Regions from separate parts of the Effusibacillus pohliae DSM 22757 genome, predicted to be linked through region 1. Evidence: riboswitches for the same ligand, from Rfam matches in the RefSeq annotation. Region 1 holds a riboswitch; each other region holds the start of a gene.
What was found. Region 1 has a riboswitch for glycine ahead of C230_RS0115400 (serine dehydratase beta chain). Riboswitches for the same ligand answer to the same signal wherever they lie in the genome.
Positions count from the first base shown of each region.

Region 2: it holds a riboswitch for glycine, as region 1 does, so the genes downstream of both, C230_RS0108385 (ACT domain-containing protein) here and C230_RS0115400 (serine dehydratase beta chain) in region 1, are expected to answer to the same signal.
Region 3: it holds a riboswitch for glycine, as region 1 does, so the genes downstream of both, gcvT (glycine cleavage system aminomethyltransferase GcvT) here and C230_RS0115400 (serine dehydratase beta chain) in region 1, are expected to answer to the same signal.

Region 1 covers NZ_AQXL01000132.1:14,140-24,252, reverse strand. The annotation lists gene C230_RS0115420 (NADH-quinone oxidoreductase subunit N) at 1-283, shown strand, start outside; gene C230_RS0115415 (DUF1146 family protein) at 365-607, shown strand; gene C230_RS21510 (YwmB family TATA-box binding protein) at 722-1,477, shown strand; gene murA (UDP-N-acetylglucosamine 1-carboxyvinyltransferase) at 1,524-2,786, shown strand; glycine riboswitch at 2,850-2,952, shown strand; gene C230_RS0115400 (serine dehydratase beta chain) at 3,161-3,667, shown strand; gene sdaAA (L-serine ammonia-lyase, iron-sulfur-dependent, subunit alpha) at 3,668-4,564, shown strand; gene spoIID (stage II sporulation protein D) at 4,681-5,667, shown strand; gene C230_RS0115385 (M23 family metallopeptidase) at 5,754-6,452, shown strand; gene spoIIID (sporulation transcriptional regulator SpoIIID) at 6,758-7,066, shown strand; gene mreB (rod shape-determining protein) at 7,223-8,239, shown strand; gene C230_RS0115370 (flagellar hook-basal body protein) at 8,250-9,092, shown strand; gene flgF (flagellar basal-body rod protein FlgF) at 9,112-9,951, shown strand.
Region 2 covers NZ_AQXL01000117.1:25,839-35,951, reverse strand. The annotation lists gene C230_RS0108410 (methyl-accepting chemotaxis protein) at 1-921, shown strand, start outside; gene C230_RS23715 (cytochrome c oxidase subunit 2A) at 1,170-1,337, shown strand; gene C230_RS0108400 (cytochrome c oxidase subunit II) at 1,370-1,837, shown strand; gene C230_RS0108395 (b(o/a)3-type cytochrome-c oxidase subunit 1) at 1,866-3,506, shown strand; gene C230_RS0108390 (PFL family protein) at 3,569-4,933, opposite strand; gene C230_RS0108385 (ACT domain-containing protein) at 4,946-5,221, opposite strand; glycine riboswitch at 5,322-5,409, opposite strand; gene C230_RS0108380 (P-II family nitrogen regulator) at 5,539-5,853, opposite strand; partial or broken gene C230_RS19840 (globin domain-containing protein) at 5,953-6,144, shown strand; gene C230_RS0108370 (DMT family transporter) at 6,184-7,110, opposite strand; gene C230_RS0108365 (sigma-54 interaction domain-containing protein) at 7,126-8,451, opposite strand; gene C230_RS0108360 (branched-chain amino acid ABC transporter substrate-binding protein) at 8,713-9,870, shown strand; gene C230_RS0108355 (branched-chain amino acid ABC transporter permease) at 9,948-10,113, shown strand, end outside.
Region 3 covers NZ_AQXL01000127.1:46,803-56,915, forward strand. The annotation lists partial or broken gene C230_RS0112765 (transposase) at 1-465, opposite strand, end outside; gene C230_RS0112770 (ACT domain-containing protein) at 584-1,027, shown strand; gene thrC (threonine synthase) at 1,058-2,107, shown strand; gene thrB (homoserine kinase) at 2,119-3,042, shown strand; gene C230_RS0112785 (YqhG family protein) at 3,299-4,144, opposite strand; gene C230_RS0112790 (DEAD/DEAH box helicase) at 4,185-5,924, opposite strand; glycine riboswitch at 5,997-6,098, shown strand; gene gcvT (glycine cleavage system aminomethyltransferase GcvT) at 6,295-7,392, shown strand; gene gcvPA (aminomethyl-transferring glycine dehydrogenase subunit GcvPA) at 7,552-8,901, shown strand; gene gcvPB (aminomethyl-transferring glycine dehydrogenase subunit GcvPB) at 8,898-10,113, shown strand, end outside.

The sequences.
Region 1 (10,113 bases):
CTTTTTCGGGAAGTTTATGATCGTCCTCGGGGCGGTGCACAGCCAGTCGTTCTGGCTGGCGGGCATCATGTTTGCCGCATCCGTCGTTTCGTTCTACTATTACTTTGGCGTGATTCGCCTGATGTTCACAAAAGAGACGGATGGCATCGAACCGCGTTTGCAGACGTCGGCCGGCCTGTCGATGGTGATCGGGGTCGCACTGGTGGCGACCGTTGGACTCGGCGTTGTGCCGGGCGTATTTCTGCGCGTTCTGGAAAACTTGAAATGGTTTGGTCCGGTGTAAAAAGAGCATCGGCCGCGACAAGACCAACGAGAGGGGCGAAGGCCTGCTCCGTTGGTCTTTTTCGGCAGGGAGGTGTTTCGGATGATGTCGCTGCCGTTTTCGACAGGTGTCTACGGACTGATGCAGCTGATTGTGTATTTGATCGCGATTGCGGTCGCCTGGTACGCGTCAGGCAGCATTAAGTGGGATTTATTTTTGCGTGACCACCGGGGAGGGCCCGCGGTGGTGCTTCGGCTGATAGTGGCCATTGTGCTCGGGTTTCAGCTAGGCCAATTTTTTCTGCAGTATCTAAGTGCATCGCTGCTGTTGAAGTATCTGCGTTAGAGGCCCCGGCCACCTCACCCGCTTTTTCTGCTTCTTCGCGTATACCGCCTCCCGGATTGGTCAAACATGGTTGATAGGGTGCTAGATTTGACCATGCGGGAGGATGTATTGATTATGAAAAAAGCGGTCTTGTTCGTCTCGATCATTTGCTTCCTCATCGGAGCGGCTTACGCATACCCAGCCCGCTCGACAACGGCCAGCCAGATGCACATCGGCGAACTGCTGACCCGCGTATTTGCAGCGAGCGGCGGGCAGGTGGAGGGCTATTTTGTGCATAACTGGTCGATCGTCAACCATACGTATATGCCGTTGGACGAACTGGCAAAAATCGGCCAAAATCTCAACGCGTCCCTGGGCATTCCCGATGCGCGCGAATACAAAAACAGCGACGGCCAGCAACACGTCTACCAATTGCACGGACAGTGGGATACGAGTACGGCCGTGTCGCTCATTCTCACTTCCATGAACCTGCAACAGCAGCCGCAAACCGTGCTCGTCATCAAAATCGAGCGGGAGGCAAGCGATTTGCGGGGTATTACCGATTCGATCGAAAAAGTAAAAAATACGGCCGCCCAAGCCGGCGTCACCCCACAAATTAGCGCTTGTATCAAAGGTTTTCGCAATGATAAAATTGATGTTATGGAACGAAACTCGCTCATTCAACGGATGTTTGCGTCCGTCGATGCGCGCGAAGTGGAAGCATTTCGTTCCGACTGGCTGGCAAGCGTATCAGGGTACTCTCCATTGGCCAAAGAGTACATATCCACCAACGGGAAGCGGATGAATCTGCAGGTGGCGGTTCATCACGACGCCTATCAAAAAAAGACCCGCATCCTCGTTGGTTCGCCGATTGTGACGATTGAGTATTAACAGCTAAGTCCGGGACAACAGCCCACCCTGAGCGGAGGTACCAACATTGTCAAAGTTTTTGATTCGTGGCGGAAACCGCCTGTCTGGCAGCGTAAAAGTGGACGGTGCAAAAAATGCGGTGTTGCCGATTCTGGCGGCATCGATTCTTGCATCGGAAGGAACCAGTGTGATCGAGGACGTTCCATGGTTGACGGATGTTGAAACCATCAGTGAAGTCATCATCGCTTTAGGGGCAGAAGTTCGTCGGGAAAGCGAAACGGTCTTGCATGTCGACTCGCGCAACGTGAAGGAATGGATCGCCAAAGAATCGCTGGTTCGCAGAATGCGGGCTTCTTTTCTTGTGATGGGACCTTTGTTAGCCCGCATGGGCCGTGCCCGTGTCGCGTTGCCGGGCGGTTGTGCGATCGGAGCAAGACCGGTTGACCAACATATCAAAGGATTTCAGGCGCTCGGTGCGGAAGTCGAAGTCGGCCGCGGCCACGTGGAAGCTCGCGTGAAAGGGAATCGGTTAAAAGGAACCCGAATTTATCTGGATATCCAAAGCGTCGGTGCCACGCAGAACATCATGATGGCAGCCGCTCTGGCGGAAGGCAGGACGATTATCGAAAACGCGGCGAAGGAACCGGAGATCGTCGATCTGGCGAACTATTTGAACGCGATGGGCGCCAGTGTGCGCGGGGCGGGTACGGATGTGATCCGCATCGATGGCGTCGAATCGCTGCGGGGCGCGAATCACACCGTGATCCCCGACCGGATTCAGGCGGGCACGTTCCTGATCGCGTCGGCGATGACCGGCGGCGACGTGTATGTGGAAGGAGCGATTTCCAACCATTTGAAGCCGGTGATCGCCAAACTGAAAGAAGCGGGCATCCAGATCGAGGAAGATGTGAACGGGATACGGGCGATCGGCGGTCCCGGCAACCGTCCGTTGGATGTCAAGACGCTGCCGTATCCCGGATTCCCGACTGACATGCAGGCGCAGATGATGGCGCTGCTGACCGTTTTGCCCGGCAACAGCCTGGTGACGGAAAGCGTATTTGAAAATCGGTTCATGCATGTGGCGGAACTGCAGCGAATGGGAGCCGACATCAAGATTGAGGGACGCACCGCGCTGATCACCGGGGTCCCCTACCTGACCGGAGCGAGCGTTACGGCAAGCGACCTGCGGGCGGGGGCCGCGCTTGTGATCGCCGGACTGGGAGCGCAGGGGGAAACGGAAGTCAACGGACTCCACCACATAGACCGCGGTTACTTGAAACTGGAAGACAAGCTCCGTACGATCGGAGCGGACATTGTGCGCGTCGAGTAATGGCTTTTTTTCACCGGTTGCTATATAATAGAAGTAACACGTTACGAAACTGCATAGCGGCGGATGACGATTGCGGGAGAGACCGAACCGGCCGTTCGGCACCGAAGGGGCAAGTCCCAAAAATCCTTGGGACCAATCTCTCAGGTAAAAGGACTGCAATCGGACGCACTCTGGAGAGAGCATCAGCCACCAAAGGGGAAAACTCCCGCGAACGGGAGTTAAACTTTCCGGTAAAAGGACAGAGCGAGGGTAGACAGTCTGCCCTTGCTTTGTCCTTTTTTGATCGAACGGAAGGACGGAGAAGGGGAAAGCGGTCTACCCCTCTCTGTCCTTCCTTTCTTTTTAAAAATCATGTCGTTCCGGAGGAGAGAGCGATGGAGTACAACAGCTGTTTTGACATTATCGGGCCGGTCATGGTCGGTCCGTCCAGTTCGCACACGGCCGGCGTGGTGACGATCGGGAATTTTGTGCACCAGCTCCTGCACGGGATCCCGGAGCGGGCGGAAATCACATTTTATGGCTCTTTTTCTCAAACATACAGGGGACATGGCACGGATAAAGCAATCGTCGGCGGACTGTTGGGAATGGGCACGGATGATCTGCGAATCAAACACGCGCTCAAACTTGCCTCTGAATGCGGGATGGCGACCGTTTTCAAGCTGGAGGAGGAGTGCCCCTATTATGACCATCCGAATACGCTGCTCATCCATGCGGAAAAGAATGGTGACGCCGTGATGGTCGGCGGCGTTTCGTTGGGCGGCGGATTATCAAAAATTTTCTTGATCGATCAGTTTCAGGTTGATATTCCATTGAATACCGCGTGTTCCATGGTGCTGCACAAGGAAAATCGGACCCGTGTCATCAATTTTCAGGTGAGGTAGATGAAAATGCCGATCGATTTCCAATCGATGCAGGAACTGCTGCTTCACTGCGAACGGGAAAACAAGAGCATCGCAGAAGTCATGCTCGATGTTGAAATCAGCAAGTCGGGCCGCACCCGGGATACGATCATCAGCATGATGAAGGAACGTCTGCTCAAGATGAAACAGGCGATTGAAACAGGCGTGTCCGACCGGTCCTCCTCGCCAAGCGGCATTTCCGGCGGGGACGCGTATCGGATGGGCGTTTACAAGGAAAAAGGGGATTTTCTCTCCGGCAACATCATCGTCGATGCGATGCGGTTCTCGTTTGCCACATCGGAGACGAACGCCCGGATGGGAGTGATCGTGGCGACTCCGACGGCGGGCGCCGCCGGAGTTTTGCCCGGCTGCCTGTTTTCACTGCAAGAGAATTGCGGGCTCTCGTACGACCAGTTGGTGATGGGATTGTTCACCGCAAGCGCTCTCGGTTATGTGATCGCCAACCGCGCTTTTATTTCAGGAGCGGCCGGCGGCTGTCAAGCGGAAGTGGGGTCGGCCACCGCGATGGCGGCCGGTGCCATTGTGGAATTGAAGGGCGGAACGCCCGAGCAGGCGGTCAATGCAACAGCCATCGCGCTGAAATCCCTGTTGGGTCTTGTCTGCGATCCGGTGGCAGGTTTGGTGGAGGTGCCGTGCATCAAACGGAATGTGATCGGCACGGCGATCGCCTTCGCGGCGGCCGACATGGCGCTGGCCGGTGTGGAAAGCCGGATTCCCTGCGATGAGGTGATCGCCGCCATGTACGAAATCGGCAAGCGAATGCCGGTTTCGCTGCGGGAAACCGCTCTCGGTGGGCTGGCCATGACCCCGACGGGACAGGCGATGAAAAAGCGGATTTTTGATTCTCCCAGCGAATAAAGCAAAGAATACCCCACTGTCGCAACCGGCGGCGAAGCAAGTCTATCATGCAAGGGGCATACGGGTACAAGTTGCACATATACATTTGATAGACTTTGCTCAGGGGGGAATGGCTGTTGAATCAAACAACTGCCGCAAACAAACCGGTCGTCATCATGCTCGCCGCAACGCTCGCACTCATGCTGGCAATTCCGGCAGGATTGGTCAGCATGTTGCCGAAAAGGGAACAGCCCGCTCCCCATCTGGCAGTTGCCACCGATGACATGAAGATCAAAGTGCTCCTGAAGGAAAAAAACCAGGTTGTCGAGATGCCGCTCGAGGAATATGTGAAAGGCGTGGTGGCCGCCGAGATGCCGGCCGATTTTCCGCTGGAGGCGCTGAAAGCGCAGGCGATCGCCGCCCGCACGAATGCAATCCGCCGCATTCAGAAAAATTCGCTGATCGAAGGAGCCCATGTGACCGACGATTACCGGGATACGCAGGCCTACAGCAGCGACGAGAAGCTGAAGCAGCAGTGGGGCATCATGGAGTACCAGTTGAAGATGAACAAAATCGTGCAGGCGGTCAACGAGACGAAAGGGCAGATTGTGACCTATAACGGGGTGCCGATCGACGCGATGTTTTTTTCCGCATCGAACGGAAAGACGGAGGATTCGCAGGATTATTTTGGCCGGGCCTTGCCGTACCTGCGATCGGTCGATTGCCCGTGGGACGCGCAGTCGAAACATGCGACGCGTACCAAAACAATGCCGCTGCAGGAATTTCACCGGTTGCTGGGCATCAACGCGGTCGTCACTGCCGCCAACCAGGGACAGATGCTGCAAGTAGTGGAGACTTCAGCGAGTCACCGGGTGAAAAAAATCCGGGTCGCCGGCAAAGTGATGAGCGGCCCTGACTTCCGGCAGGCGCTGGGGCTGCCCTCGACCGATTTTTCCTGGAAAATCGAAGGCGATGCGATCACGTTCACGACCCACGGCAACGGCCACGGAGTCGGCATGAGCCAGTACGGCGCCGAAGGGATGGCGAAGCAGGGCAAAACGGCATCCGAAATTTTGGCGTATTTCTATCAGGGTACAACGATTGCCTCCTACAAGAAACCGTAGGTTATCGATAAAAAATTTCCATCCCATGAGTATTCCCTGTATAAGCTTTCTCATTCATGGCGAGAATGGGGAATGAGGTGATGGAAATGAATCAGGAAAACAAGCAAACGCAAAACATGGCTCCCAGGAGTCAGAAAAAGCCGGGATTTTGGAGGACTTTGTTTGCCAAACGGTGGACCTTCCCGGCGATCTATCTTGGCGCAGCGGCCCTTATCATCGGATTGGTAGTAGCGCAGGTCAAGGACGTGAAACTGAAGGACGCACAGCCTGCGCCAAACAATACGGGGAGCGCAGTGACTGACCCCGGCAAGCTTCCGGACAGCGCACCCGCCACTGCCGGTCAAAAACTGATCTGGCCGGTCAGCGCGGACGATACGGAAGCGAAAGTGACGATGGCGTTCTACGATCCGAGCAAGGACGAGAAAACGCAAGCCGCTTCCATTTTGAAGTATGACAACAACTTCTACACACAAAACGGGGTGGTGATCGGTCGCAAGGACGACAAGCCGTTTACCGTCGTTGCGGCAGCGTCCGGTACCGTCACCCGGGTAGAAGCGGATCCGCTGATGGGCCAAGTCGTCGAAATCAAGCATGACAACGGGTATGTCACATACTACGCGTCGCTTGACAAAGTGGAAGTCAAGGAAGGCGACAAAGTGAACCAAGGCCAGCCGATCGCCAAGTCGGGCAACAACAAACTGGAAGCTGACCAGAAGAACCACCTGCACTTTGAAGTGAAGAAAGACGGCAAGAACGTCAACCCGGAAACCGAAATCCAGCATTAAGCAGCAAACACATTGCGAAATCCCCGTCCGCTCAGGGCGGGGATAAAATTTTGCCCAACAAAGTGAAGCAAAGCTTCGCAGTATACACCGAGTACTTTGTTGGGGACTGGACTGTGCGTTTTCGACTAAATATTCAGAATTTTTATGGCGTTTGGGGATGTGCGCGAGTTTGTCAAGTTGAGAATGGACGAGAAAAAACCGGGAAAACGCACCTGATGGCTTGTCATAGCGCGTAATTAGGCATATGTGGTACACACCCTCATATAATGTATCAGACATTCGAAGTATTGGGGGAGGCGAAAGGAGTGCACGATTACATCAAAGAGCGCACCCTGAAGATTGGCGAGTATATCGTCGAAACAAAAAATACGGTTCGAACGATCGCCAGGGAATTTGGTGTCTCCAAAAGCACGGTGCATAAAGATCTGACCGAACGTCTGCCTGATATCAACCCCGAGCTGGCCAACCGTGTGAAAGAGATCCTCGAGTATCACAAATCGATCCGGCATCTGCGGGGCGGCGAAGCGACCAAGAAAAAATACCGGAAAGATGAATCGAAACGGAAAATGTCAAAAAATGTAGGATCTGAAAGAGGAGTTTCCTCGCCGCTGTAGAATAATGTAGATGGCGGTTTTTCGAAAATTTGTGACACAAAACGTGGGGCGACAGGGATGCACCATATCGCGGGGGAATCGATCATACTTCCCTATCGGCCGCATACATTGTTGCTAAGAGATTGTGACAAGGCGTGAAGGAGGACTCTTTCGCACATGTTCAGCAAAGATATTGGTGTAGACCTGGGAACGGCCAACGTTTTGGTCCATTTGAGAGGAAAGGGGATCGTCCTCAACGAACCGTCGGTTGTGGCAATCGAGAGTCAAACGAAACGGGTTGTGGCAGTCGGTGAAGAGGCCCGCCAGATGCTGGGGCGCACACCGGGCAACATTGTGGCGATCCGTCCTCTGCGCGAAGGTGTGATTGCGGATTTTGACCTCACCGAGATGATGCTTCGCCACTTTATCAGCAAGACGGTTGGCAAAGGACCGTTTGTTCGCCCGCGGATCGTGATCTGTGTGCCGACCGGCATCACGCCGGTGGAGCAGAAAGCGGTGCGGGAAGCGGCCGAGCGTTCGGGTGCGAAAGACGTGTTTATTATAGAGGAGCCTCGTGCGGCAGCGATCGGCGCCGGGTTGGACATTTTTCAGCCAAGCGGCTCGATGGTGGTCGATATCGGCGGAGGTACGACGGATATAGCCGTTCTTTCGCTCGGCGACGTCGTGACCGCCTCTTCTATTCGTGTAGCGGGGGACAAGTTGGATGAGGCGATCATCCGGTTTGTCAAGAAACAGTACAATCTGCTGATTGGCGAACGGACGGCGGAACAAGTCAAGCTGCAGATCGGTTCAGTCTATCCGGGTGCTCGCAACGAGACGATGGATGTGCGCGGCCGCGATATGGTGACCGGCCTCCCCAAAACGATCGAGGTCACCTCGGAAGAAGTGCGGATCGCGCTGGCAGAACCTGTTTCCCAACTGATGGCGGCGGTCAAGGGAGTATTGGAGAACACGCCGCCCGAACTGGCGGCTGACATCTATATGAAAGGCGTCGTGCTGACCGGGGGTGGGGCCTTGCTGTTCGGACTGGACAAGCTGATGATGGACGAACTGCAGGTTCCGGTGCATGTCGCGGAAGATCCGATGAGCTGCGTCGCGCGTGGCACCGGCAGGGTATTGGAAAATCTGGAGAAAGTCATTCGGCCGCCGGCAAAAAGAAAGCGGCATTGGTAGGTGAAAGAGCGTGATTCGAGGATTGTATACGGCAGCCTCCGGCATGGTGGCCGGGGAACGCCGGCAGGACGTGCTCGCCAACAATCTGGCGAACGTCAATACGGCGGGATACAAAAAAGATGACAGCATCATGCGGTCATTCCCGGAAATGTTGCTGTATTCGATGAATGATCATACGGGGAGCGGTCCGCAGGCCATTTCGCCGGCCTCGCCAAGCGTCGGGACGGTGGGTACGGGTGCGTTCCTGGAAGAGGTTCTCCCCCGTTTTACACAGGGCGTGCTAAAATCGACCACCAACAAGTACGGATATGCGATCATCGATGCGGACCGTCCTGCCGGCGGGAATGCGACCGATTCGCGCCGCAAGACGTTTTTTCCGCTGGCTGATGCGGCGGGGAACCGGTTCGTTTCGCGCGACGGAGATTTTCGCCCGGACGCGCGAGGGTTCCTTGTAAATGCGGCGGGGCTTTTCGTGCAGGCGGTCGACGCGAACGGTCTGCCGGCGGAAAATTCGCGTGTTCAAGTCAACGGGGCGGGGAACCTGGTGGCCGGTCGCGTCGACGGAAATGGGCAGTTTACGGCAGATCCGACGTTGCGATTTGATGCGATCGACATTCTCGATCCGGATAAACTGCAGGCTGCGGGGAATAACGGATTTCGCTATGACCCGGCCAATGCGGCGGCAAAAACGGGTGAGGTACGGCAGGGATTTGTGGAACGTTCGAACGTCGATTTGGCGGAGACGATGACCGACATGATCGCCGTCATGCGCAACTACGAAGCGAACCAAAGAGTGATTCGAACCCTCGACAGCACTCTCGACAAAGCTGTCAACGTGCTGGGCCGATTGTAGGAAAAGGAGCCGAACGCAGATGAGAGCACTGTACACATCCGCATCAGGTCTGGCGGCCCAACAGACCAGGCTTGATGTGATTTCCAACAATATCGCGAACCTGAATACGGTCGGGTACAAAACGAAAGACGCACAGTTTGCCGAACTGCTGCGCTCCCAATTCGGGCAGCCGGATGAGTTTCAACTGGACGGCCGCCGGTCGGATTCCGGATTGCGCACCGGAAACGGGGTATATGCCGCTCATCTGGCACAAGTGTTTGCGCAAGGCAATCTGCAGATGACCGGCAACATGCTGGATCTGGCGATTGATGGGGAAGGATTTTTTGCCGTCCGCGTTCCCGGCCCGGATCGGAACGGACAACCGTCAATAGCGTTCACGCGAGCGGGAAAATTCCAAATCGATTCCTCCGGCACGATTGTGAACGATGACGGGTATCCGTTACTGGACAGCAACGGGCAGCCGATAGTGATTCCGGAACCGCTGCGCGGGCGTCCGTTATCGGTTGCGGCCAATGGCGATATCACCGTCCAGGGCGAAAACGGGCCGGTTCGGGCAGCAACGATCAACCTCGTTTTGGTGCGGAATCCGGAAGCGAACCTGCAGGCGATCGGGAACAATCTGTATCAAAACAGCAACCCGGACTATCAGCCGCTGCAAGATTCGCTCAGCAACCTGCAGGCCCCGGAAGACAGGCAGCGGATCGGCGGGATCCGGCAGGGGGCGTTGGAAATGTCAAATGTCGACCTGACGCAGGAGTTGACCGAGCTGATCGAAGCGCAGCGGGCTTATCAGTTGAACGCAAGGTCGGTGCAGACGGTGGATGCGATGTTGGGCATAGCCAACAATCTGCGGGCATAATGACAGGGAGGCCGGACGGCAACAGGCCTCTTTTTTCGTGCGGGACAATTCTTTAAAATAAAAAGTTGGGAAGCAGGTTGCAAAGACCTGTAAAAGCGGGCGTTTTTTGCCTATGCATGCATACCGTGGTATAGTAGGGTGTGTGCAGGTAGGGGGTCATTC
Region 2 (10,113 bases), on a different contig from region 1:
CACAACATCGACGGCAATTTCCAAAAAACGCAGGAAAGCGTAAAAGAAATAACCGCCGCATCGGAAACGGCCGCCCACAATGTCGAGAGGATCGCCATCACCATGCAGAAAATCGCCAGCGGCGCCGAGCGACAATCGGAACTGGCGGTGGAAACCACCGCTGCCATTTCGCAGGCACGGGAGGTGACGGAACAGGTTGACGAACATGTGGTGCAATCCAACCGATTATGCGGCCAACTGGTAGAAACATTGCAGTCCGGATCCGCCGTGGTTCGCGCACAGGTGGAAGGGCTGCGCAACATCGCCCAGACAAACCGGGAGACGATGGAGGTGGCGGACAGTCTCGCCCAAAACGCGGGCGAAATCGGGAATATTATCGAAGTGGTTGGCAAAATTGCCGAACAGACCAATCTGCTGGCTCTCAACGCTTCGATTGAGGCGGCAAGGGCCGGCGAGCATGGCCGAGGATTCGCCGTGGTGGCCGACGAAGTGCGCAAGCTGGCGGAACAAAGCCGGGCCTCCGTAGAGGAGATCTCCCGGTTGATTCAGAGCATGCAAGCCCAGGTGGGGCACGTCGTCGAACGAATGTCTCGACAGACTCGGATGGTGGTGGAAGAATCGGAGAAAAGCGAGGAGACGCTGCAGGCGATTGAACAAATGCGGCTGTCGGTGCAACGGGTGGTGGATTCGGTTGCGTCGATTGGCGAATTGACGAAAGTTCAGATGGACGCGGTCGAAAAGACACTTGCCATCGCCGAGCATGTTGCGGACATTTCCGGAGACACCTGCAGCGGCGCACAGGATGTGTTTGCATCCGTACAGGAACAGACCGCGTTCCTGCAGCAAACGGCGGCCACGGCGAATATGCTGCGGGAATCAGCCGGGCAGTTGGAGAGATTGATCGCGTCGTTTCGCATCTGATCGAGGGCCGCTGTGACACCGGGTTGGCGAAGATCAGGGAGTTTGCCAATTCGGATCAGGGAACTCCCCGATGGTTCGCAGCCGCTTGTGAAACTATACTCAAACCTAGAAGAGGCAGCCCTTGCACCCAAAGGGCACAAGTCGCGTCACGGCAGTCAAGCTGCCGGATCGCGCTATGCACCCAAAGGGCACAAGTCGCGTCACGGCAGTCAAGCTGCCGGATCGCGCTATGGAAAGGAGGAGCCTGTATGTCGTATCCATCGCCAGAATTCAATGAGCAGTCTGTCCACGCGACAAGCCGGAAGCAACCGGAGGAAACCGCCTTGAACGGCACGTTGGTAGCGGTGCTGGTGCTGGGTGGGCTGATTGTGCTCAGCTGGCTGGGGGTATTTTCCCTGTATCTCAGCCGCAACTGACCGATCTGGAGAGGCAGAAAGGGTGAAAACCGATGCACATCCATCGTTATGAAAAAATTTGGCTGCTGGTCGGCGGCGTAATTGTGGTTTCGTTTATTGTGGCCCTGTTTGTCAATGCGTTTGCGATGGGCATGCACCCGCCCAGCCACATGCAAACCATCGATCCAAAACAGGTGGACGCGACACCGCCGTTTGACAAACCGGGGGTGCACAAGGTGGGGGACAACGAGTATGAGGCTGTGATGACCGCTTTCGTGTTCGGATTTAACCCGCCGCAAATCGAAGTGCCTGCCGGTTCCAAGGTAACTTTTATCAGCACGAGCAAGGATGTGGTGCACGGTTTTGAAATTCCGGGCACCAACGTGAACATGATGGTGGAACCGGGCCATGTGAATAAAGTGACGCAGACGTTCAACAAGCCGGGCGAGTATCTGATTTTGTGCAACGAGTATTGCGGAGCCGGCCACCATATGATGATGGGCAAAGTGATTGTCAAATAGAGGAAAGGAGTGTGCAGCCGTGACACCGATGACTAGAGTGGACGAGCGATCGTCGAGACTGAGCCTCGCCTACGTTTTGGTCGCCTTTGCCGCGTTTGGGCTGGCTGCCATTTTTGGAGCGCTGCAGGGAATGGACCGCGGCGGTGTGATCACGATGCCTTCGTGGCTCACCTATTACCAGATTTTGACCGCCCACGGCGTGCTGATGGCACTTGTCTTTACCACATTTTTCATTGTCGGTTTTCTGTTTTCGGGGATTGCCAGGACGAATGGCGGATCGCTGACCCCCGCCGCCCGCCGGCTGGGATGGACCGGGTTTTGGATGATGCTGGCCGGGACGTTGATGGGGGTTGTCACCATCCTGACCAACCAGGCCAGCGTGCTGTACACGTTTTATGCGCCGATGAAAGCCTCTCCCTGGTTCTATGTAGGCGCCGCTCTGCTGGTGGTTGGCAGTTGGGTGGCAGGTTGGGGGATGTTCGCTTGCTACCGGGCTTGGCGCCGGGCTCATCCGGGCCAACATTCTCCGCTGTTTATGTTCGCGGCAGTGGCGACGATGATCCTCTGGCAGATCTGTTCGGTCGGCGTTGCGGCCGAGGTCGTGCTGCAACTGATCCCTTGGGCGTTCGGATGGGTCGATACGGTGAATGTGGTGCTCAGCCGCACGCTGTTCTGGCTGTTTGGGCATCCACTGGTCTATTTTTGGCTGCTGCCCGCCTACATCACCTGGTATGTGGTGATGCCGAAGATCATCGGCGGCAAGGTGTTCAGTGACGCGATCACGCGCATGGTGTTTGTGATTTTTGTGGTGCTGTCGTCGCCGATCGGGTTTCACCATCAGCTGATGGAACCGGGAATCGATGAAAAATGGAAATTTCTGCATGTGGCGTTGACCCTGTCGATCGCGATTCCTTCCATGATCACGGCGTTCACGATGTTTGCCACATTTGAGACGGCCGGACGGGCCAAAGGGGCGAAGGGGCTGTTCGGCTGGTTCCGCCATCTGCCGTTTCGCGACGCCCGCTTCTTTTCGATGTTTCTGGCGATGGTCTGGTTCGTTCCAGCGGGGATCGGAGGCATCATCAACGCCAGCAACCAGCTGAATGCGGTGGTGCATAACACCATTTGGGTGACCGGCCATTTTCATTTGACGGTCGGCACGACGGTGGCGCTCACGTTTTTTTCCGTCAGTTACTGGCTGATTCCGCATCTGACCGGCCGCAAATTGACGCCGGTGCTGAACGATCTGGGGAAATTGCAGGGCTTTTTGTGGTCGATCGGCATGCTGTTTATGTCGGGCTCGATGCACACGCTCGGGTTGTTGGGAGGACCGCGGCGGACGGCGGGAACGACCTACATGAACGATCCGACCGCTCTCAGTTGGCTGCCGTGGCACAAATTGACCGCGATCGGGGGCGGTATCCTGCTGGTGGCCGCCATGCTGCAAATTGCCATCGTCTTCTATCTGACCTTCAAGGCGCCGAAGGGGGAGGAGGAATACCCGATCGGCGAAGTGGCGGAGGAAGCGGAGGCGACGCCGGCGATTCTCGAACGCTGGCGGGTTTGGGTGCCGGTGGCGGTGGTCCTGATTCTCGTCGCCTATGGTTACCCGATTTTCGAGATGATCCAAAATCCGCCGCCGGGAGCACCCGGTATCAAAACCTGGTAAACGGCCGAAATGTGAGCGGCATGCTTCTTCGCATGCCGCTTTTGTGACATTGGTCCGCCCCGCTAGTTCATCAGCGATTGGATGGGGGCCGGAATGCGGCCGCCGCGCCGGGCAAATTCCGCCGATGAGAACCGATTGATCTCCATTACCGGCGCGCGGCCCAGCAATCCGCCGAATTCCGCCATTTGCCCTGCCACGGCCCCCGGAACGGGGATGACACGGACGGCCGTCGTTTTTTTGTTCATCATGCCAATCGCCATCTCATCGGCGATCAGCCCGGCCAGCGTTTCGGCGGTTGTCTCGCCGGGCACCGCGATCATATCGAGCCCGACCGAGCAGACGCAGGTCATCGCTTCCAATTTGGCCAGGCTGAGTGCGCCCGCTTCGACGGCAGCGATCATCCCGTTGTCCTCCGAGACCGGGATAAAAGCGCCCGACAGCCCGCCGGGATACGAAGTGGCCATCGCGCCGCCTTTTTTTACCGCATCGTTGAGCAGAGCCAAGGCGGCGGTGGTGCCGTGCGCACCGCACCGTTCCAGGCCCATCGCCTCCAGAATCTGCGCTACGCTGTCCCCCATCGCGTTGGTCGGCGCGAGCGACAGATCGACGATGCCAAACGGCACGCCAAGCGCCGCGGCCGTTTTGCGCCCCACCAGTTCGCCGACCCGCGTGATCTTGAATGCCGTCCGTTTGATCGTCTCTGCGATCATACCAAAATCGGCTCTTTTTTCCAGCCGCTCTAACGCCGACAGCACGACCCCCGGCCCGCTCACGCCGACGTTGATCACCGCATCCGGTTCGCCAAAGCCGTGGAAGGCCCCGGCCATGAACGGATTGTCGTCCACCGGGTTGCAGAACACGACCAGTTTGGCCGCTCCGATCCCGCTCCGGTCTGCCGTCCGTTCGGCGACATGCTTGATCGTGCACCCCATCCGGTACACTGCGTCCATGTTAATGCCGGCTTTGGTCGATGCCACCGCCACCGAGGCGCACACCCGGTTTGTCTGCGATAAAGCATCCGGCAGGGAATCGATCAACGCCTGCGCCGAGGGTGTCATGCCCTTGTGGACCAGAGCCGAATAGCCCCCGAGAAAATCGATTCCCAGTTCTTCCGCCACCTCGTCCAACTCGACGGCAATTTCCACATACCCGTCCTTGTCAAAACCGGGCAGCGCATGAGCAATCGGTGTGACCGCAATCCGTTTGTTGACGATCGGGATGCCGATCTCCCGTTCAATCCCGTGTACCACCGGGACAAGCCGCGATGCGTGGCGCAGCAGTTTGTCCCGCACACGGGTTTTGGTGGCGGACAGGGTGTCCGCCCGGCAGTCGTCGAGATGGACTCCCAGAGTCACGGTCCGGATGTCGAGGTGTTCCGTTTCCACCATGCGGATCGTTTCCAACACTTCGCTTTCCGTATAGCTCATGCCGCCACCTCCTCAGATCCGGTGCATCGAGCGAAAGAGTTCTTCGCTCTGCACCGTGATTTTCACGCCAAGCCGCAGCCCCACCTCATCGAGGCAGCTTTGCAATTCCTGCAGCGAGCGGACGGCTTGCTGCAAATCGACCACCATGATCATCGTAAAAAATTCACCGACGATCGTCTGCCTGATATCCACAATGTTCACCCGGTTGTCCGCCAAGGCGGTGGTGACGGCCGCAATGATGCCGATCCGGTCGATCCCCACCACCGTGATCAATGCCCGTTGTTCCATCGGTTTCTCTCCTTTTTTCTCGATCAAAAAAAAGACCATTCGGGAGAATGGTCAGGGAAGCCGCACTGCAATCACAACCGCCCAAAAGCGGTTGGCGTCCCGCGCTTCCTCTGTCCTTTTGCCTGAGAGTTTCGCGATGATCGCTTGCCCCTTCGGCGCCCTGGCAGGGTCTCTCCAGAGGTTCGTCCGGTTGCGGTGTCACCCGCAACTTTCATCCGGCTGGATCGATTTTTTCCTATAGTAGCAGGACGGCGCGGTGCGCGTCAATCGCGGAGTGCCGTTTTCAGAAACGGGCAGCCACAGGAGGGAACCGTTTTTCATCCCAAACGGCTAGGTGGGAAATGTTCTGACACCAGAATCCTGTCCTTCTCTTTATTGCCTGTGTAAGTGAGTGAAAGAATCCTTTTGACCGCATTCTCCACCTGCTCTTCTTCCACAATGAGTTGCAGTTTTGCTTTGATGTGGGTTTGAAACGGCATTCGAATCTGTTTGGGGAAGGGGGAAACACCAAACAAACTGAATTCTTTCACATTTGTAATGTTGTAGTTTTCGATTTGCATGCGCGTGAGCGAGCGGACGACAGACTCCACCAGAGCAGGATCGAGAATCGTTTCAATCACTTTTTTCCCCATAGCCGGTCTTCCCCTCTCCGATATGTTCTTGTACCCGATTGTAGAACGGAGAAGGGACCGCCACAACAGTCAATGTAACCAAGTCTTACAAGAGGCCCGCATGCAGGAAAAATTCCTGCTAAGCTACGGTTGAGACCCCAACATGAGGGGATGAATCTGCATCCGGAGCATTTTGCGGCGGTCGCCAAACATTTGCAGGACGCGCTGGCGCATTTTGGCGTCGATCAGCGCGACATTGACCAGGTGTTGAGCCATATTGAATCGCTCAAGGACGATGTGTTGTACAAGTGACTCTGCAACCCCCTCTTTCTTTTTCAGGCGAAGAGGGGGTTACTTGTGCCCTTCCGCAGTCCCGAGCGCGGGCGGCTGAGGCGTCGGTTGATGGTGCGTAGTGCAGAGCACGATCCCGGCCAGCAGCAGGATGCCGCCTGCCACCTGCTGCAGCGACACCGTCTCGCCAAACACGAAATAGGCGAGGATAGAGGAACCGACCGCTTCCCCCAGAATCCCGACGGACAAAATCGAGGCGGGGATCCAGCGGATCACCCAGTTGAAGATCGAATGGCCCAGAAGCGTCGGAAACACGGCCAGGCACAAAAACCACAGCCAGTCGAGCGGCGGCGGCGAGAGCAGCTGTTCATCGTGAATCAGCACATAAGCGAATAATGTGACTGTGCTGATCCCGTACACCAGAAACGTGTAGGCGGCGGAATCGGCCCGGGCCCGGACATGTTGTCCGATCAGCCAGTACACCGATACCAGAAACGCCGAAAGAAGCGCCAAGAAATCGCCGAACAGGACGTTCGGCCCGGACGTGAAATCCCCCCAGCCGATAATGACCGAGCCGATGATCGCCAACAGCCCGCCCAGCCAGGCATTCCTCGAAAGCTGTTCTTTAAAAACCCAGATCGATCCGGCGAACGTAAACAGCGGCTGCAGCGACACCAGCACCACCGAACTGGCGACAGACGTGTACTGGAACGACATGAACCAGTAGATGAAGTGAAACGAGAGCATCACGCCGGACACCGCACAAAGCAGGTAGTCTCGCCCCGTCAGGCCGGTGAGCGATTGCCGGAACGCATTCCGCCTGGCCACCATGAACGGGATCATCAGCATCACCGTAAAAAACAGCCGGTACGCGGCCGTCAGTCCGGGCGACGAAGCGGACAATTTAACGAAGATGGCCGACGAGGAAATCGATAAAATGCCGATGACAAGCGCCAGATAAGGCGGAAAAAAAGGCCGGTTTGGCATGCGCAACCCCCGTTTCTATAATCCGTATTGTTTGATCTTGTAGTACAAAGCGCCGCGCGAGATGCCCAACAGCCGGGCCGCTCCCGCTTTGTTGCCGCCCGTTTTCCTGAGTGCGTCCTCGATTTTGGCCCGTTCCATCTCCTCCGAGAGAGCGGACAGCGGCAACGCGTCTTCCGCCAACTGGGACAAAGTGGTCAGCCGGATCGCCGGCGGCAGGTGCTCCAGCGTCACTTCCCTACCGTCCGCCACGATTGCCAGATACTCCATCACATTCCGGAGCTGCGGCAGATTTCCCGGCCAATCGTAAGTGGTCAATGCCGCCATCACTTCCGAACTCAGGCGGGGGACCGGTTTTCCGACGGTTTGTGCCGATTTGCTGAGAAACAGATGGCAAAGCTCCGGCAAATCCTCTTTTCGCTCCGCCAGCGCGGGAACCGCAAACGTATGAAACCGGTAAAACAGTTCTTGCAAAAAAACGCCCTTCGCCACCAGTTCTTCAACTTCCGGCACGGAAGAGGCGACGATTTGGCAGCGCAAAGGAATCGGATTCATCCCGCCGGTCCGGAAAAAGTGGCCTTCGCCAAGCGCTTGCGACAGCTTGGATTGGGTCGGCAGCGGCAGGGCATGCACATTTTTCAGATACACGGTTCCGCCGGCCGCCAGTTCCAATTTTCCCGGCCGTTCGTCTTCGCCGCCAAACGTTCCCCCTTGGTAGCCAAACAGTTCGGCGTCCAGCAGGCCGCTCGGAATGGAATCGCAGTTGATGGCGATAAACGGGCCGGACTTGTTGCCGGTCCGGTGAGCGAGAGCCGCCAGCGTTTGCTTGCCGACACCCGCTTCGCCGGTCAGCAGAATCGAGAACGACTGTTTGGAAGTGTGTGTTAAAAACTGTAAAATTTGCTGCATCGACCGGCTGCGATGCACCAACTGCCGGCCGGGGGGTGCGTCAATCGGGCTGTCCGGCCGATTGTACAGTTCCTCGCTTAATTTTACCGTGTGCGTGATGTCCTGCTCGATCGCGACCGCTCCCAACAGTTCCCCATTTTCATCGTAGATCGGGACGGCATTGATAAACACATGCTTGTCGGGCCGCGGACGATGGTACACCTGGTAGACCGGACAGCCGGTCTCCATCACCTGAAACAGCATCAGCGAACCTTTCTGAAAAAAGTTCCCGATCGGCTTCCCGATAATCTGCTCTTTCGGGATGCCGTAGAGCCGTTCCGCCACATTGTTCCAGTAGAGCACCGTTCCGTCCCGGTCCACGCCGGTCACCGCATCGTTGACCGAATCGAGCAAAACGTCGAAGAATGCTTTGATCTTTCGAGATTGGCTATCCATCATACACTCCCACCCCAAAGGCTATCTCTATTATTCAAGTTTTTGTATAAATACGCAAATTGGGTGTTGTCGAAACTGAGTCAGGTAGTGTAGAATTATGGCGTGGGTGTTCAAGATTTGGACACATTATCGCTGATATGTCTAATTTTAAACACCTATTCACCGTTTCGTCTACTACCAAACAATCGGTAGTTAGATGTGCCTGCGTCTAAGCGGCTAACGCGGAGTAAATCATCCATGATCAAAGGGGGTCTTACAGAAATGAAGGTGTGGAGGAAAATTGGGATTGGACTGTCCGCCGCATCGCTTTTTGCATTGACGGCGTGCGGAGCGGGCGGTTCTTCCGGATCGTCCGGGCAGGGAGGCGCTTCCGGCAGCGAGATTTTGATCGGCGTGCAATCGCCGACTACCGGTTCGGAAGCGAAAATGGGCAAGGACATCAACCAGGCGATCCAACTGGCAGCCGATGAAATCAACGCGAAAGGCGGCATCAACGGCAAACAGATCAAATTGGTGTTTGCAGACGATGCATGCGACCCGCAAACGGCGACTGCAGCTGCCAACAAGCTCGTGTCGCAAGGCGTGGTGGCGGTTGTTGGCGGCTATTGTTCCGGGGCTACGCTGCCGGCGTCCGGCGTCTATCACAACGCGGGCATCCCGATGGTTGTAACCGCTGCCAACTCGGCAAAAATCCCGGCGCAAGGCTATAAGGAAATCTTTTTGATCAACGGAACGACGCTCCATCAGGCGGACAAAGCGGCCGACTACATGGTCAACCAGCTGAAGGCAAAACGGATCGCGATCGTCCATGACAACTCCGCTTTCGCCAAGGATCTGGCGGAAAGCACCAAGCAGGCCGTGCAGCAAAAAGGCGGGGAAGTGGTCGCGTTTGAAGCGGTCAATCCTGACGAGAAAGATTTCACCTCGCTGCTGACCAAACTCAAAGCGGCCAAACCGGACGCCACCTATTGGACCGCGTACTATGCGGCCGGCGGACTGTTGATCAAACAGTTCAAGCAGTTGGGCGTTCCGGGTGCGATCGGCGTGGGTGACGGAGCAAACGACAAGACGCTGATTGACATTGCCGGCAAACAGGCGGCGGAAGGAACGTTTGTCACGACCAGCCCGACGCCGGAATTCATCCCCGGTGCGAAATCGTTCATTGACTCGTACAAGGCGAAATTCAAGGAAGAACCGGGCCCTTACTCGGCTCTCTCCTATGACGGTATGCGCCTGCTGGCCGACGCGATTACCCGCGCCAACTCGACCGACAAAGCGGCGATCGTGAAAGCTCTGCAAGAGACGAAAGGCTTCAAAACGTTCGGCGGCGACCTGTCGTTCAAGCCGGATGGCACGTTGGAAAAATCGAACTTCATCGTGATTCAAGTGAAAGACGGTAAGTTTGCACTTCCGCAATAACGGTTTCAGACAGCGAGAATCCCGGGGATTAGCCCGGGATTCTTACTGAAGGGACGGGCATGGAAAGGAGTGGAATGATGGATATTTTCATCCAGCAGTTGGCGAACGCCATTGTGGTCGGCTCGTTTTACAGTTTGATCGCCCTCGGGTATTCGATGGTGTATGGAATCATTAAACTTTTGAATTTTGCACACGGTGATCTGTACATGGTGGGTGCGTTCGCCGGCTTTACCGTGTTGTCGC
Region 3 (10,113 bases), on a different contig from region 1:
AAGCGAAACCAAGGGAATAATCCCCTGCTCGAACAACGCACGCAGATACTCAGTCGTGCCGTAGGCTTTGTCGGCAGAGAGCGTACGAATCCGGATTTGCGGATGGGCAAAGCAAATCGCTGCCAGTTGCTGTACACTCGTCTCCCGCTCCGCCGTCCCAGATGCGATACTCGCTTGTCTGGACAGAATAACGCCCGATTTGACATCGACCACATCATACACCAAATACCGCAGATGCATTTCCTGACCGTTGCTCCTTTCGTGCAGGCGGTGCGGGCGGCTTTCTGTCCTCATCGGAATCAGCGATGAATTGATCGACAACATGTTTCATCAGCGTCTTAAAAACGCCGTGTTTTCGCCACAATTTCCGGGTCTTGACCAGAGGGTACGTTCCGTGCACAGCGGCGCCACCCAATCATGGACAACGGAAAAATCAAGCGCATCGTTGAGTTGGCGCAGGAAATGTTTCAAAAAATCATTGAGTCGAAAAAGGACAGAATGTTATACTGTCTACTATATAAAGACTGTATTCCTCCTGGAGTGAACAACGAGTCCGGATCCGTGTCATGAAAGGGAGAGTTGCTTGAAAGCGCGTAGACGATTTTACCTGGTGGCCGAGGAGATCATGCCGGAAGCGATGATCAAAACGGTACAAGTGAAGGAAATGCTCGCCCGCGGGGAGTTTGAAACGGTGAACGATGCGGTTAACGTCGTCGGGTTGTCCAGGTCCGCGTTTTACAAATACAGGGATCTAGTGTTTTTGTTCGATGACGAAAAGCGGGAGCGGCTGATCACTCTGTCGCTGATTCTGGAACACCGTTCGGGGATTTTGTCGACCGTTTTAAACACGATCGCGCAAACGGGCGGCAATATTATCACGATCACACAGGGCATCCCGTTGAGCCAGGCGGCACATGTGACCACGACGATCGACATCCGCCATCTGAACGTGTCGACGGACGAACTGACCAGGCGGCTGCAGGACTTGCAGGGCGTGCGCAAAGTGGAAATCGTCGGCTACAGTTGATCGGCTTGAATCGGAAGGAGAGAGACCAGCATGTGGAGAGGAATCATTGAAGAGTATCGGGAATTTCTGCCTGTTTCGGAGGAGACACCGGTCGTTACGCTGTTCGAGGGAAATACGCCGCTGTACCAGGCCCGCAAACTGTCGGACGCGGTGGGGGCGGAAGTCTGGTTGAAATACGAGGGGCTGAATCCGACCGGTTCGTTTAAGGACCGCGGCATGGCGATGGCGGTGACGAAAGCGAAAGAAGAAGGGGCGGAAGTGCTGATTTGTGCGTCGACCGGCAACACGTCGGCCGCGGCGGCAGCGTACGCGGCTCGAGCGGGCATGAAAGCGGTTGTGGTGATTCCGCACGGAAAGGTGGCGCTCGGCAAGCTGGCGCAAACGGTGATGTACGGGGCGGAAATCATCGAGATCGAAGGCAACTTCGACGAGGCGCTGGCGATCGTCCGGCAGATCTCGGAGACCCACCCTGTCAAATTGGTGAACTCCGTCAATCCGCAGCGGATCGAGGGGCAGAAAACGGGCGCTTTTGAAGTGTGCGATTCGTTGGGCGAAGCGCCGACCCATCTGGCGATTCCGGTCGGCAACGCCGGGAACATCACCGCTTACTGGAAAGGGTTCAACGAATACAGGCGGCACCGCCGCTGCGGCAAGCTGCCGAAGATGCTCGGCTTTGAGGCGGCCGGGTCGGCGGCGATCGTCAAGGGCAAGGTGATTGAAAATCCGGAAACGGTCGCAACCGCCATCCGGATCGGCAATCCGGCCAGTTGGCAGCATGCGGTGGAAGCGGCCAAGCTGTCGAAAGGCAAAATCGATCTGGTCGAGGATGAAGAGATTTTGCATGCCTATCGACTGGTTGCTGCGGAGGGCGTATTTTGTGAACCCGCCTCGGCCGCATCGGTGGCGGGCGTGTTGAAGCTGGCAAAATCGGGTTATTTTTCCGAGAACGACCGGATCGTTTGCGTGTTGACCGGCAACGGTTTGAAAGACCCGGATTCTGCGATGAAATACGGCATTTCGATTGAACCGAAGGTCGTGCCTGCCAGCCAAGAGGCGGTTGTCCGATCGATCTTCGGGTAGGAGGAAGCCGCATGGGAGTTCGTGTGCGCGTTCCGGCGACAACTGCCAATTTGGGTCCCGGATTTGACACATTTGGCATGGCGTTATCGCTTTACAATACAGTGGAAGCCGCCTGGTCGAGCGGCGGTCTGCAAATCGAAGTGACCGGCGATGGCGCACAGCTTGTGCCGGTCGATGAAACGAATGCAGTGTACCAGGCGATGCGATCGGTGTTTGAGCTGGCCGGGCAGGCGAGCCTGCTGGACGAGCGGGGGCTCAGCATCCGGATTCACAACGAGGTACCCGTCACGCGCGGCATGGGAAGCTCGGCGACGGCGATCGTCGGCGGCTTGTGGGTTGCCAACGAACTGCTTGGACAGCCGCTTTCCAAGGGAAAATTGCTGCAACTGGCGGTCGAGTTGGAAGGGCATCCCGACAATGTGGCGCCGGCGATTTTTGGAGGCATCGTCGCGGCTGGGATGGTTGGCGGAAAAGTGTACGTGAAGCGATTTTCGCCGCTGGCCGGCATGCAGTGCGTGGTTGCGGTGCCCGAGTTTCAGCTTGCCACCCGTACCAGCCGCAAGGCGCTGCCGCCTGCGGTTCCTCATGCAGATGCAGTGAGCAACGTTAATCGGGCGAGTCTAATGGTCGCCGCGCTGGTGGACGGCGATTTGGAGCTGTTTTGTGAACTGATGGAAGACCGGCTGCATGAACCGTACCGGATGCCGCTCATTCCCGGCATGAAGGAAGCGATCGCCCGTGCCAAGAAGGCCGGTGCGCTGGCGGCTGTGCTTTCCGGTTCCGGCCCCGCCCTGATCGCTTTCTGCCGAGGCGAAGGGGCCGATGTAGGGGCTGCTTTGCAGTCGGGATTTCGTTCGGAAGGGATCGATTCGAACATTTTATATCTGCAACCGGCCGAGCGCGGGGTGGAAATTTTTCATTCAATTCCCAAATAATTCCTTGCCCGCTGTGCATCCTTTGATCTGGCAAAATACCGCGGATTCATCCGGCAAGCGGGCAAACTGCAGGCGACGGACAAGCGATTGTTGGAGGACCCCTGTACCGATGCTGGCGGCCGACCAGGCAGGAACGTATCTGTATGCGGGTCCAGGCATGCATCTGTATCAACCGACAGCGGATTGCAACCGGTGGACGGCAATACACCGAATTTTTGCAAATCGAGGATGTGTTCTCCGCCGCCAGGTACCCGGTTTATGTACGGACGGGAGCGGCGGTGAACTGGGTAGGGTCCAGGTAAAGCAGCGCAAAGTGCAGCGGCTGCACCTGGATCCGCGGCTGGCATCGCCATTTCAGTTCGGCGACCCTTAATTCCCGCTCGGCCGAATACAGGTCCATTTTCTCCTCGTTTTCCAGAATGAGCGATTCATAGTAGGTTTCCAGCTGATTGATCTCCTGCGCCAATTGCTCTTTTGCCAGTTCCGCCCAGGTGTGGTCGCTGTTCCGGATTTCCTCAAGGATCGTGTTTTTGATCCGCTGCCAGCCGGTTTGCAGGGATGCAACGAGCAAACCGGTTTGCTTGAGCTGTTCCCGGTAATGTTCCGGCAGTTGGCACGACATCGGCAGGTCGCGGACCGCTTCGTACAGATCGGGGATCACTTGGTTATTTCGCAGGTTGACGCCGAAGGAGCGGAGTTCATCCCGGCGCCGGTCGGCCAGATAGGAGATCTTGACATTTGTCAATAAAAACGGGACGCGCCGATTGGAGGGGGTTGCCGTTTGGTACTGGCAGACGAATTGGCCGCGGCGGGCGGCCGATTGAAAAATTTTTTCCAGCCGGTAGCTGCCCAGTGCGACCAGCTCGGTTCGCTCGACGCCGGCGATCTCCGTCTCCGAATCGAACACAAGGTTCAGCACGGTCGGAGGTACATCTTGCCCGATCGCTTCCACCCACATCCAATAATACGGGCGATCCATCAGTTCCTTGTCGATCTCGCGCGGCAGTTCCACTTGCAGAAAACCCGGTTCGTCCCGCAAAATCGGACAACCTGTGGCCTGAAAATAGCGTCTGCAATAGTGCTGGATCTGCGTCTTATCCATTCCCCTTTCCCCCTCACGCAGCATTGCACCAATCGGCTTGTCACGTTTTCGCGTAGTCTGTGAAGGTCTCTTTCAGGATTTCCTGTTTGACTTGTTCCATCCGGTCCCCCAGCTCGTTGAAACGGGCGGCAAACTCCTCTGTCGAGTTCGATTCGGCAAACCAATCCATGATATCGTTCTCAAAATTCTTGCTCAGTTTCATCCTGCCGATGATCATGTCCAGTTCGCCGATCACCATCTCGAACATGCGGATCTTTTCCTGCAGCAAATCGACGATATGCTCTTCGATCGTGCCGCGGGTGGCCAGGTTGTAGATAAACACGTCCCGTTCCTGCCCCAGACGGTGCACGCGGCCGATCCGCTGTTCGATCCGCATCGGGTTCCATGGGAGGTCGAAATTGATCACCTGGTTGCAAAACTGCAGGTTGATCCCCTCGCCGCCCGCTTCTGTTGCGACCAATACCTGCGCCCGTTTTTCGAACAGGTCCTGCATCCAGTCTTTTTTGCTGCGCTTGAATCCGCCGCGGAAGGGGATCGCGCGGATACCGGCCTGCTGCAGCATGTACATCAGATAGTCCTGGCTCGCCCGGTATTCGGTGAAGACGATCACTTTGTCGTTGCATGCCTCGATGATCTCGATCACCTTTTGGCCTTTCGTGTATTCGTCAAGCGGAATCGCACCGCACATCTCACGCAGCTGGCCGATCCTCGCTTTCAATGCGGCGGGCATTTTCGGATCCTGGTGCATTCGTTCCAGCGTCGGCAAGGCAGCGTAAGGTGTCGAGCAGATCTCCCGCTGCAAGGTGATCAGCGGCAGCACGTTTCCTTTTTCGGAGCGGCGTTTCAAATATTCTTCCTTGACGAACGACGACACCGCTTCGTACAATTCCCGCTCCTGCGGTGACAGATCCAGCGGGATCGACGTCACCTTGCGTTCGGTAAAAAAGACGCCGCCTTCACTCCGCTTGTTGCGAATCATCACTTGGGACAATGCGCTTTTCAGTTCGGCCGGATTTTTCGGCTTCCGCTTTTCTTCCATAAACGCGGCGGAAAACTGCTGGGCGCTGCCCAATTGGCCGGGTTTCAAAAGTGTGATCAGGTTGTACAGTTCCTGCATATCATTTTGAATCGGGGTGGCGGTCAGCAGCAGCATGTATTTTTTCCGGAGCCGGTTGATCAGTTCCCAGTTTTTCGTCTTGCGGTTTTTCAGTTTGTGCGCCTCGTCGACGATCACCAGATCCCAATCCTGCTCAAGGACGATCGTCCGGTGCGGCTCGCGTTTGGTGGTGTCGATCGAAGCGACGACGATGTCATAGGTCGTCCATGACCATTCGTTGCGCTGGGCGAACGCTTTGATCGCAAATTTTTCATTCAATTCCCGCGTCCACTGCAAAACAAGCGACGCGGGGACGAGGACCAGCGTTTTTTTGACAAGTCCGCGCATGATATATTCTTTCAGGATCAGGCCGGCTTCGATCGTCTTCCCGAGCCCGACTTCGTCGGCAAGAATCGCCCGGCCGTGCAGTTCGTTCAACACCCGTCTGGCTGTCTCAATCTGATGCGGATACGGGATGATGGAGGGCAGATGCTGCAAGCAAAGCAGCTGGTCGAACGTCGGAACGACCTTTGTCTCCTCCGCTTCCCATATGAGCTGAAACAGGGTCCAGTCATCCCACTGCCCATTTTGCACCCGCTCCAAAAACTGCCCGAACAGCGTCTCGTCAATCGAGCATTCGGGTGCACCAGACATTTGATCGTTTTGCAAAGAATCTGGTTTCATGGGCTCACCTCTTGTGGTATAATCAAGGTGCTGAAATAGATTGTGTCAAAATTGGAATTTTATACGCGGCGGATGACTGTTACGGGAGAGAACGATCGATCGTCGCCGAAGGAGCAAGTGGAGATGGCCCGGATGTCCACGAATCTCTCAGGCAGAAGTACCGTAAACAGGACGCGACTCTGGAGAGAGCTGTGCAAACGGCCACCAAAGGGGCAACTTCCCGCGGCGGGAAGGGAACTCTCAGGTAGCGAGGACAGAGACACGAAGGGATTTTTCCCGCTCGTGTCTCTTTTTATTTCTCTCAAATCGGGAACTTTATACTAAGCGGGAATCGGAATGCGCTTGCGGAACATGTTGAGGAGGGGTATGGATGGCAGACCTGAAACGAACGCCGCTGTTTCCCTTGTATGCGGAATACGGCGGGAAAACGATCGATTTCGGCGGATGGGAACTGCCCGTGCAATTCTCCAGCATTCTGGAGGAGCATGAGGCGGTTCGCACGCGTGCCGGCTTGTTCGATGTGTCGCACATGGGCGAAATCGAAGTGAAAGGACCGGACGCGTTGGCCAACATCCAGCGCTGGATCACCAATGACGCTTCCAGGCTGGAGGTCGGCCAGGCGATGTATTCGCCGATGTGTTACCCGGACGGGGGATGCGTCGACGACCTGCTTGTCTACCGGCTGGACAACGACCGCTACTGGCTGGTGGTGAACGCGGCCAACATCGACAAGGACTACGAGTGGGTAAAACAACACGCTGCCGGTGACGTGGAAATCACCAACCTGTCGCCCAACATCGCCCAGTTGGCGCTGCAAGGCCCGCTGGCGGAACCAGTGCTGCAGAAGCTGACCGATTACGACCTGCCGACCATCAAACACTACCGGTTTGCGCAAAATGTCAATGTGGCAGGTGTTCCGTGCCTTGTGTCGCGAACCGGCTATACGGGGGAAGATGGGTTCGAGATTTATATGGATGACGGGCAGGCACCCAAACTCTGGCAGGCGATTCTGGAAGCCGGCAGGGAAGAAGGCGTGGTGGCCGCCGGACTGGGAGCCCGCGACACGCTGCGGTTTGAAGCGAAACTGCCGCTGTACGGGCAGGAACTGAGCCCGTCGATTTCACCGATCGAGGCGGGGCTCGGCATGTTTGTCAAGCTGGACAAGGGCGATTTCATCGGCCGCGAGGCATTGGCCAAGCAGAAGGAAGAAGGCCCGCGGCGCAAGCTGGTCGGGTTTGCGATGATCGGGCGGGGCATCCCCCGCAGCCACTACGAAGTGCAGGTGGACGGCCGCAAAATCGGTGAGGTGACAACTGGCACGTTTGGCCCGACCGTCAAGAAGAACATCGGGCTGGCGTTGATCGAAGCCGACTATGCAAAAATCGGCCAGGAGCTTGACGTCATCATCCGCAACAAACCGGTCAAAGGGGTAATTGTGAAGACTCCATTTTACAAACGGCAAAAGTAGCAAGGAATCTCACGCCCGGGCACAGCGACACCGTTTTGACTGTCCGTTCCGCGCGGGGCGTGTGCCATCTGCGTCCGAATCGTGCCATCCGTTTTCCGGGCGGAGCGTGCGGCGGACCCACCAGGATCTGATCACTACAACAGTGCAGGAGGCGAGATTTTGAAACAGCACAGCTATATCCCCAATACCGAAGCGGATCGCAAAGCGATGCTCGATTCGCTGGGGCTCAACGATGTGGAGGAACTGTTCGCAGACATTCCGGAATCGGTCCGTCTGAAGCGGGACCTCAACCTGCCGGCGGCCTGGTCGGAAATTGAACTCAACCGCAATCTGGCTGCGATGGCGGGCAAAAACGCCAATCTCGAGGAGTACATTTGCTTCTTGGGGGCGGGCGCTTATCAGCATTACATTCCTTCGGTGGTCGATGCGATCATCAGCCGTTCCGAGTTTTATACGGCGTATACGCCTTATCAGCCGGAAATTTCGCAGGGGATTTTGCAGGCGATTTTTGAATACCAGACGATGGTGTGCGAACTGACCGGCATGGATGTATCGAACGCGTCGATGTACGACGGCCCGAGCGCGATGGCGGAAGCTGGCATCATGGCGTGCGCCGCAACCCGTCGTTCGAAGCTGTTGGTGTCGCGGGCGGTGCATCCGGAATACCGGCAAGTCGTGAAAACATACGCATCCGGCCAGAACATCGAAGTCGAGGAGATTGCGATTGAAAACGGGCTGACCAGTCTGCAGGATCTCGAGGCAAAATTGGGCGACAACATCGCCGGCGTGCTGGTGCAATATCCCAACTTCTTCGGCTCGATCGAAGACCTCAAAGCGATCTCGGAGCGGGTTCACCAGCACAAAGCGCTGTTGATCACCGCAGTCAATCCGATCGCGATGGGCATTCTGGAAGCGCCAGGGACGTTTGGCGCGGACATCGTCGTCGCGGAAGGGCAATCGCTGGGGAACCCGGTAGCGTTTGGCGGTCCGTATCTCGGCATGCTGGCGACCACCAAAGATTTGGTGCGGCGTCTGCCTGGCCGCGTTGTAGGGCAAACGAAGGATCTGGACGGCCGCCGCGCCTATGTGTTGACGTTGCAAGCGCGAGAGCAGCACATCCGCCGGGAAAAGGCCAGCTCGAACATCTGCTCCAACCAGGCATTGAATGCGTTGGCTGCGACCGTGTACCTCAGCTATATGGGGAAGCAGGGGCTGCAGGAAGTGGCCCGGCTGAACTTGCAAAAAGCGCACTATGCCTACAGGAAACTAATCGGCATCAATGGAATCAAGCCGATTTTCACAGCGCCTTTCTTTAACGAGTTTGCTGTCAAGTTGAACGGCAATCCGGCAGAAATCAACCGGAAACTGCTCGAGGCGAAGATCATCGGCGGCTATGATTTGGCACGCGCCTATCCGGAATACGAAGGCGGCATGCTGTTAGCCGTCACCGAACTGCGCACGAAAGAGGAAATCGATCTGTTGGCGGAGCGATTGGAGGCGATCGTATGAGACAAAAGCAGGACCAACGGCTGATTTTTGAACTGTCGCGCCCCGGGCGTGTCGCATACAGCCTCCCGGCTTGCGACGTGCCGGAACAGCCGGTGGAGGAACTGATTCCGGCCGATTACGTGAGAAAAACGCCGGCCGAACTGCCGGAAGTCAGCGAAGTCGATCTGATCCGTCACTTTACTGAACTTTCCCGCCGCAACTACGGTGTGGACAACGGATTTTACCCGCTGGGCTCGTGTACGATGAAATACAATCCGAAGCGGAATGAACGGATGGCGCGACTGGCCGGATTTTCGTCGATTCATCCCTATCAGGCGGAAGAAACGGTGCAGGGCGCGTTGGAACTGATGTACAAACTGCAAACCGAATTGGAAGAGATCACCGGCATGGACAAGGTGTCCTTGCAGCCTGCGGCTGGCGCGCATGGGGAGTGGACCGGCCTGATGATGATCCGTGCGTACCATGAGTCGCGGGGAGAAAAACGGACGAAAGTGATCGTGCCGGACACGGCGCATGGAACCAATCCTGCTTCCGCTACGGTGGCCGGTTACGATACGATCACGATCAAATCGGATGAACGGGGCAACGTCGATCTGGAGTCGCTGCGGCAGGTGGTCGGCGCCGATACGGCCGCTTTGATGTTGACCAACCCGTCGACGTTGGGGCTGTTTGAGGAACAGATCGAGGAGATTGCGAAAATCGTCCATGAAGCGGGCGGCTTGCTGTACTATGACGGGGCGAACGCGAATGCGATTTTGGGATATGCGCGGCCGGGTGACATGGGGTTTGACGTGGTTCACCTGAACCTGCACAAGACGTTTACGACACCGCACGGCGGGGGAGGTCCCGGTGCGGGTCCGGTCGGCGTGAAAAAAGAATTGATCCCGTTCCTGCCGGTTCCGGTGGTCGACTATAAGGACGGCAAGTACGTGCTTGATTACGACCGTCCGCAAACGATCGGCAAAGTAAAAGGGTTCTACGGCAACTTCGGGATTCTGGTGCGAGCCTATTCGTACATTCGGACGATGGGGCCGGACGGCCTGAAGCGGGTAACGGAGGATGCGGTCCTGAACGCCAACTATATGATGCGCAAGCTGCAGCCATATTTTGACCTGCCTTATGACCGGATCTGCAAACACGAGTTTGTCCTGTCCGGCAAGCGGCAGAAGGTAAAAGGCATCAAAACGCTCGACATTGCGAAGCGGCTGCTCG